Linked DNA regions of Cellulophaga algicola DSM 14237. The protein of the gene in region 1 interacts with the protein of each later gene in a pairwise test. Links are inferred from orthologs where the notes say so. Each region holds a gene or a part of one and is shown on either strand. Other genes may lie near its edges.

Evidence for each region. The genes of interacting proteins can lie anywhere in the genome.
Region 2: the proteins of ribD (region 1) and accC interact in binary tests that used the Escherichia coli proteins (3 or more experiments, as listed by UniProt). The link is inferred for Cellulophaga algicola DSM 14237 from one-to-one orthologs.

What each region holds. Positions count from the first base shown.
Region 1 is NC_014934.1:4,883,633-4,887,220, reverse strand. What follows is about bases 479-3,302. They hold ribD (bifunctional diaminohydroxyphosphoribosylaminopyrimidine deaminase/5-amino-6-(5-phosphoribosylamino)uracil reductase RibD), read right to left. Parts: upstream 2,507-3,302; coding sequence 1,451-2,506; downstream 479-1,450. Other genes in these bases: prmC (peptide chain release factor N(5)-glutamine methyltransferase), read left to right, coding at 3,045-3,302; CELAL_RS21225 (GNAT family N-acetyltransferase), read left to right, coding at 2,550-3,038; CELAL_RS21235 (HAD hydrolase-like protein), read right to left, coding at 856-1,458; CELAL_RS21240 (DMT family transporter), read right to left, coding at 479-855. Also shown: more of CELAL_RS21240, read right to left, coding at 1-478; more of prmC, read left to right, coding at 3,303-3,588. UniProt on the Escherichia coli protein: Converts 2,5-diamino-6-(ribosylamino)-4(3h)-pyrimidinone 5'-phosphate into 5-amino-6-(ribosylamino)-2,4(1h,3h)-pyrimidinedione 5'-phosphate.
Region 2 is NC_014934.1:1,549,922-1,553,525, reverse strand. The notes cover bases 309-3,148. They hold accC (acetyl-CoA carboxylase biotin carboxylase subunit), read left to right. Parts: upstream 309-973; coding sequence 974-2,323; downstream 2,324-3,148. Other genes in these bases: CELAL_RS06635 (formylglycine-generating enzyme family protein), read right to left, coding at 2,396-3,100; accB (acetyl-CoA carboxylase biotin carboxyl carrier protein), read left to right, coding at 401-883; CELAL_RS06650 (beta-ketoacyl-ACP synthase III), read left to right, coding at 309-368. In the rest of the region: more of CELAL_RS06650, read left to right, coding at 1-308; CELAL_RS21395 (glycoside hydrolase family 11 protein), read right to left, coding at 3,284-3,604. UniProt on the Escherichia coli protein: This protein is a component of the acetyl coenzyme A carboxylase complex; first, biotin carboxylase catalyzes the carboxylation of the carrier protein and then the transcarboxylase transfers the carboxyl group to form malonyl-CoA.

The sequences.
Region 1 (3,588 bases):
AGCTACTATTATAATGCTAATTACGGCTAATCCAATTCCAATCCAATTTTTGGGAATTAATTTTTCCTTAAAGAGTAGAATACCTAAAAGGGTAGAAAACAATACGGTTGCCACATTATTAATGGTAAAAATAGAAGAGCTATCAGAAAAGTCGTTTTGTAAAGCCCGTAATAAAAAATGTAAGGTTAAATAATTGAAAATTCCAAGAACTATTCCGCCTAAAATATTTCGATAATTTATTTTTAAAGGTACTTTAAATGACCTTATTAAAATGAAGAGGACCCCAAAAATTCCAGCAGATGTAAACACTACAGTGCAAAAAAAAGGAAATTCTTGTTTAGATACGTAGGTGGTTTGTATGTATTTAATACTGGTATCTACGAATCCAGATCCCAGAAATAAAAGCAAAGGTAGTACTAGCGTTCCTGTCTTTACAGTAATTGTGCGGTCTTTTAAAGAGGCAAAATATACAGCAATGAGTGCTAGAATTATTCCGACTATTTTAAGTGTTCCTAGTTCTTCTTTATACAAGATTACACCTGCAAGTACAGGAATAACTAATGACATTTTAGAAGATACAGAGGCTACAGAAACACCAATTTGTTGTGATGTTTTTGCGGTAATATAGAAAACTAATATAAATAAAAAACCAAGGCTTATAGTGGGCAAAAACCAGGCTTTACTGGGTAGTGTTGAAAAATCTATAGACTCTTCGTAAAAGAAAATTGAAAAAATAGCTGCAACAAAATAGTTGGTGATTATTGCAAAAAGGGTTTGGACTTTATACGTATTATAAAGTTTAAAGATCACAAAGAGTGAACTAGAAAAGAGGATGCATAATATTAAATCGATCATCTACAATTTGCTCTTTAATTGCGTAATATCTTCTTTACCTACTATTAAATTCCAACTTTTAATTCCTAATGCAGACGAAGTGTCTGTGTTTTCTTTAGTGTCATCCACAAAAAAAGTTTCTTCAGCAATAAGATTGTTTTCTGATAAAACAAATTCGTAAATATCTTTGTTAGGTTTTCTTAAATTTATTTCGTGAGACAAGTAAAATTTTTCAAAACAGGCTTTAAATCTATTAAACCGATCTGCCCCCATATATTCTATGGCGTGATCAATATGAATTTCATTGGTGTTACTCAATAAAAATAACCGATATTTCTTTTCGGAAGCCAATAGCTCTAGAAATAGTAATCGGTTTTCAGGGAAATCTAAAAGGATACTATTCCATGCGTCTTTAATTTCTTTCGAAGTAGCACTTGGGAAAATCTTTTTAAGTTTTAATATAAAATCATCAGAAGTTAGTAAACCCATTTCGTAGGTTTTAAAAATTTCATCTAATTCCGGTGTAATTTCAGTGTAACCAACTTTAGTTAGGGCTTTAAAAACTGCGGGTTTATCTAGGTTGATGAAAATATCTCCAAAATCAAAAATTATATTCTTAATCATTGTAATATAGGTTTAAAATGTCTTTTTCTATGTTTCTAGTTTCTTTCAAAGTTCTAGTAGCTATTATAGGCGCTTTTACACCGCGTTTAAATAAAGAATTCCCTTTAAATATGCGGGCTTCATCCCATAAGTTTTCTGCAATGAAAGTTTGTAGGGTTTGCAAGCCACCTTCTATAATAACACTTTGTATATTTTGAAGGTAAAGTGCTGTACAGATTTGAGAAGCTATATTTTTTTTGAAATCTATCGGAATATAAATTACCTCACTTTGGTACCGTGACTCCTCTAAAATCTCAGTAAAAATAATGGTTTTTATACTTTTATCTACTACATGAAAAGTAGTATTAATTTTTAAATTCCGATCTAAAATAATCCGTGTTGGGTTCTTGCCTGTCCAACTGCGTACATCTAATTTCGGATTATCTGCTAGTACAGTATGGGTACCTACTAAAATGGCTTGTTCTTCTGCTCGCCATTGATGTACAAGTTGTCTAGAGTACGTATTGGTAATCCAAAAAGGTTGTTTTTCTTTAGTTCTTAGGGCTAATTCTGGAGCAATAAAACCATCTGCTGTTTCTGCCCATTTTAAAATAATATAAGGTCTATTTTTTTCTTGAAAAGTTAAAAAACGTTTGTGGTGTTCTCTGCATTCGTTTTCTAAAACACCAACAGTAACAGTACATCCAGCATCTTTTAGTTTTTGAATACCCTGACCTGCTACTTTTTCATGCGGATCTAAAAGTCCCACGACAACATTTTTAATTTTGTGTTTAATAATCAAATCTGCACAAGGAGGCGTTTTACCATGGTGAGAACAGGGTTCAAGGGTTACATATATTGTTGCGTTTACAAGCAAGTTTTTGTCTGCAACTGCATTAATAGCGTTTACTTCAGCATGTGGGCCGCCATATGGACTTGTGTAACCTTCCCCTATAATTTTATTTTCATGCACGATAACAGCACCAACCATTGGGTTGGGAGCTGTAGTTCCTAAACCGTTTTGAGCAATTTGTATGCAACGTAAAATATAAAATTCATGTATCTTCACGTCGCAAAAATAGGATATTATATAGATATCGTTTTAGGAAATTATGGGAAGTATTACAATTCGGGAAATTCAACAAAAAGATAATGCAGACGTAGCAAAAGTTGTTCGTAAAGTATTGGTAGATTTAGGAGTGCCAAAAGTAGGTACGGCATATGCCGATAAAGCACTAGATCATATGTTTGAGAATTATAATGTTCCTAAAGCAACTTATTTTGTGGTAGAAGAAAACCATGAAGTTATTGGGTGTTGTGGCATTGCACAATTAGAAAATTATGAAGGCAATGTATGTGAGCTTCAGAAAATGTATTTTTTAGAAGCAGCGAGAGGAAAAGGAGTAGGGGCGCAAATGATAAATGCTTGCATAGAGAAAGCAAAAGAATATGGTTTTGATAAAATGTATTTAGAAACGATGCCTTATATGGAAGCGGCTCAGAAATTATATAAGAAATCTGGTTTTGAATATTTAGAAGCTCCTATGGGAAATACAGGTCATTTCTCTTGTCCCGTTTGGATGTTGAAGGATTTAAAATAAGAGGGTATGCTTTTAAAAGAAATTAAAAATATATTTCACCAAGAGCTAGATGCTTCATATCAAAAAGAAGAAGTAAATAGTTTTTTTTATATGCTTATAGAACATTATTTAGGGTTACAACGCTTCGTATTAGCAATGGAGCCTAATTTAATTGTTGCTAAAGAAGATGAATCTCCTTTGTTTGAAGCTTTGAGTAAATTAAAACTTCATGTTCCTGTTCAATATATTATTGGTAAAACGGAATTTATGGATTTGGAATTTATAGTTAATGAACATGTGTTGATACCAAGACCTGAGACGGAAGAATTGGTTCGTTGGATTTTAGGCGATATTGAAGATCATCACTCTAAATTAAAAATATTAGACATAGGCACTGGAAGTGGATGTATCCCTATCTCGCTGGCTAAACATTTACCAAACTCGAAAGTATATACCTTAGATGTTTCAGGAAAAGCTATTGCAGTAGCAAAGCAGAATGCAAGGTTAAATAAGGTTGCTATCGACTTTATCCAAGAAAGTATTTTAGATATAGAAACCTTGCAGGAAGAAT
Region 2 (3,604 bases), 3.3 Mb from region 1 along the record:
AGAACAGACAACATTATATTTTTCAAGAAGGTAAAACAGTATTTAAATTTGCGGTGTCTAATATGGCAGAAGCAGCAGCTCAAATCATGGAACGTAATTCATTAACACATGATGATGTTGATTGGTTGGTGCCACACCAAGCCAATAAACGTATTATTGATGCTACAGCTAATAGAATGGGCTTAGATCATGATAGAGTAATGATGAATATTCAGAAGTATGGGAATACAACATCTGCAACTTTACCGCTTTTATTAAATGATTACGAAAAGCAATTAAAAAAAGGGGATAACTTGGTTTTTGCTGCTTTCGGAGGAGGATTCACTTGGGGATCTATCTATTTAAAATGGGCATATAACTCAAAATAACAATATCAACTATTATATTAAACTAGAATTCGATGGATATTAAAGAAATTCAAAGCTTGATTAAATTTGTAGCCAAATCAGGTGCTAGCGAAGTTAAATTAGAGATGGAAGACATCAAAATAACAATTCGCACAGGTGCAGCTGGTCATGAGCCAACTTCATATGTTCAGCAAATACCAATGGCACACAATCAAATGATGGCTGCAGCACCTGCACATGAGGAAGCTCCTTCAGTAGAAATTGCAGCAAAAGCAGAAGCTAATGAGGATGATAAATACATCACTATAAAGTCGCCAATTATTGGTACATTCTATAGAAAAGCTTCACCAGAAAAACCTGTTTTTGTTGAAGTCGGTAGTACTATAAACAAAGGAGATGTACTTTGTGTTATTGAAGCAATGAAATTATTCAATGATATTGAATCTGAGGTTTCGGGTAAGATTGTTAAAGTTTTAGTAGACGATTCTTCACCAGTGGAATTTGATCAACCATTATTTTTGGTAGATCCATCATAAGAAATTTTAGATACTTAAATTTTAAATGGTTGTCTTCAACCATTTAAAATCCATTTAAAATTTAGGATTCAACATTTAAAATTTCAAAAGATGTTTAAAAAAATATTAATTGCAAATAGAGGAGAAATTGCACTGCGTATTATCAGGACCTGCCGTGAGATGGGAATTAAAACTGTTGCAGTTTATTCTAAGGCCGATGAAGAAAGTCTGCATGTACGTTTTGCAGATGAAGCAGTATGTATTGGTCCAGCTCCTAGTAGTGAGTCTTATTTAAAAATACCAAATATTATAGCAGCAGCAGAAATTACAAATGCTGATGCTATTCACCCAGGATACGGGTTTTTATCTGAAAATTCTAAATTTTCAAGAATTTGTGCAGAACACGATATTAAGTTTATTGGTGCCTCTGGGGACCAAATAGATAAAATGGGTGATAAAGCTACTGCAAAAATAACAATGAAAGAAGCTGGCGTACCTTGTGTGCCTGGTTCTGATGGGTTGTTAAAAGATGTTGCAGATGCCAAAAAGATTGCTAAAAAAATGGGATATCCCGTTATGATAAAAGCAACTGCTGGTGGTGGTGGAAAAGGAATGCGTGCTGTTTGGAGTGAAGATAAATTAGAAGATCTTTACAATAGTGCTGTTCAAGAAGCTAAAGCGGCATTTGGTAATGGCGGTATGTACATGGAAAAGCTTATTGAAGAGCCACGACATATTGAAATTCAAATTGTTGGGGATCAATACGGTAAAGCATGTCACTTGTCAGAAAGAGATTGCTCTATTCAAAGACGTCATCAAAAGCTTACCGAAGAAACTCCTTCTCCTTTCATGACCGATAAGTTACGAGATGAAATGGGTGCAGCTGCAGTAAAAGCAGCTGAGTTTATAAAATATGAAGGTGCAGGTACGATAGAATTTTTGGTAGATAAACACCGTAACTTCTATTTTATGGAGATGAATACACGTATTCAAGTAGAGCACCCTATAACAGAACAAGTAATAGATTACGATCTTATTCGTGAGCAAATTCTTGTAGCTGCTGGTGTTCCAATCTCTGGTAAAAACTATTTACCTAAGTTACATTCTATTGAATGTAGAATTAATGCAGAAGATCCTTATCATGATTTTCGCCCTTCACCAGGAAAAATAACAACCTTACATACTCCTGGAGGTCACGGTATTCGTTTAGATACGCATGTATATAGTGGCTATACTATACCTTCAAATTATGATTCTATGATCGCTAAATTAATAACCACAGCTCAAACAAGAGAAGAGGCTATTAATAAAATGAAGCGTGCTTTAGATGAATTTGTAATAGAAGGTGTAAAAACAACAATCCCTTTTCATAGACAATTGATGGATCATCCAGATTATTTGGCAGGAAATTATACCACCAAATTTATGGAAGATTTTAAAATGGATCCTCCTAAGGAATAAATAGTATAAAAAACTCCGGCATATAGCCGGAGTTTTTGTTTTGTAGGTATTTTAAAAGTTCAAGCGATAATTTTATTCTTTATTTCTACAGATTCTAAAACCTTGATCCATAGCTCTTCTTTTGGCTTCATTATACCCTCTGTGAGCTACTTTAGCATAATCATCTATGTTGATCCATCCGCCACCTCTTTGAGTTCGGTATGTTCCCTTAGAAATATGTTCTGTTACATGCCACTCTTCACACCATTCCATAACGTTGCCAGTCATATCATAAAAACCCAGTTCATTAGGTTTTTTTAAACCCACAGGTTTCGTGGAGCAGTGATTGCGTTGCATGCTTCGGTAGTTCCAGTTTCCAGAAAGAATAGTATCACCTGTATCTTTCCAAGTCCACGCAACACTGTTAATCTCATTACTACCGCTAAATGTAAAACTTTTGCTTAGCTGCCCACCTCCAGCAGCATATTCCCATTCTACCTCTGTTGGCAATCTGTACCCATTTGCTTTTTTATTGATACGAATATCTCCATCTAAAGTATCTTTGGTAGTATCAATAGCATAATAAGGAAGCAAGCCTTCTTTGTTACTTCGTTTATTGCAATAGGTGATACATTCATACCAAGTAACCATTTCAACAGGTAAATTGTCACCTATAGTGTTAGAAGGGTTAATGGGCATAATTTCGTTCCATTCCTTTTGCGTAACTTCAAACTTACCCATATAAAAGTCAAGAACTTTACCTTTAATTCCATACAATTGTGAATTCTTATTTTTCATTATTCCTCCTTTTACAAAAATAAAATTAGCAGAAGTAAGAGGTTCTGCCTTCTTTTCTACGCAGGAGCTATGTAAGAGAAGGGTTAGAACAAATAAGAAGTATACTGTAGATTTTTTCATTTAAAAAAGCAGGATTGAGTTTGAGCTAACTAAAATTGTTGCGAGTACTTGTAGCGATGTAGTTTACCAGATGGTAGCGTTTATTTTACCCCAGTTTCCATTACCGTCATTTTGACTTGCGGTGTAATTAAAGCTTTCAATACCAAAAACTTGGTACCATCCCCAGTTATTCAAACTACCTTCATTACCGTAAGTACCCCAATGTTCTGCATGTTGTTGAAAGCTAATTCGCTGATCTACATTTAAAGCAATGCCATTTGGATTTTTGTTTTCAGAAATAAATTGCTTGAACTTTTTATCTCCTTCTACAGAAGGTCCCTCTCTATCTTGAATTAAGAACCTGTAATTTTTGTTGTTTACTGTAAAGTCTTGATTTTTATTTAC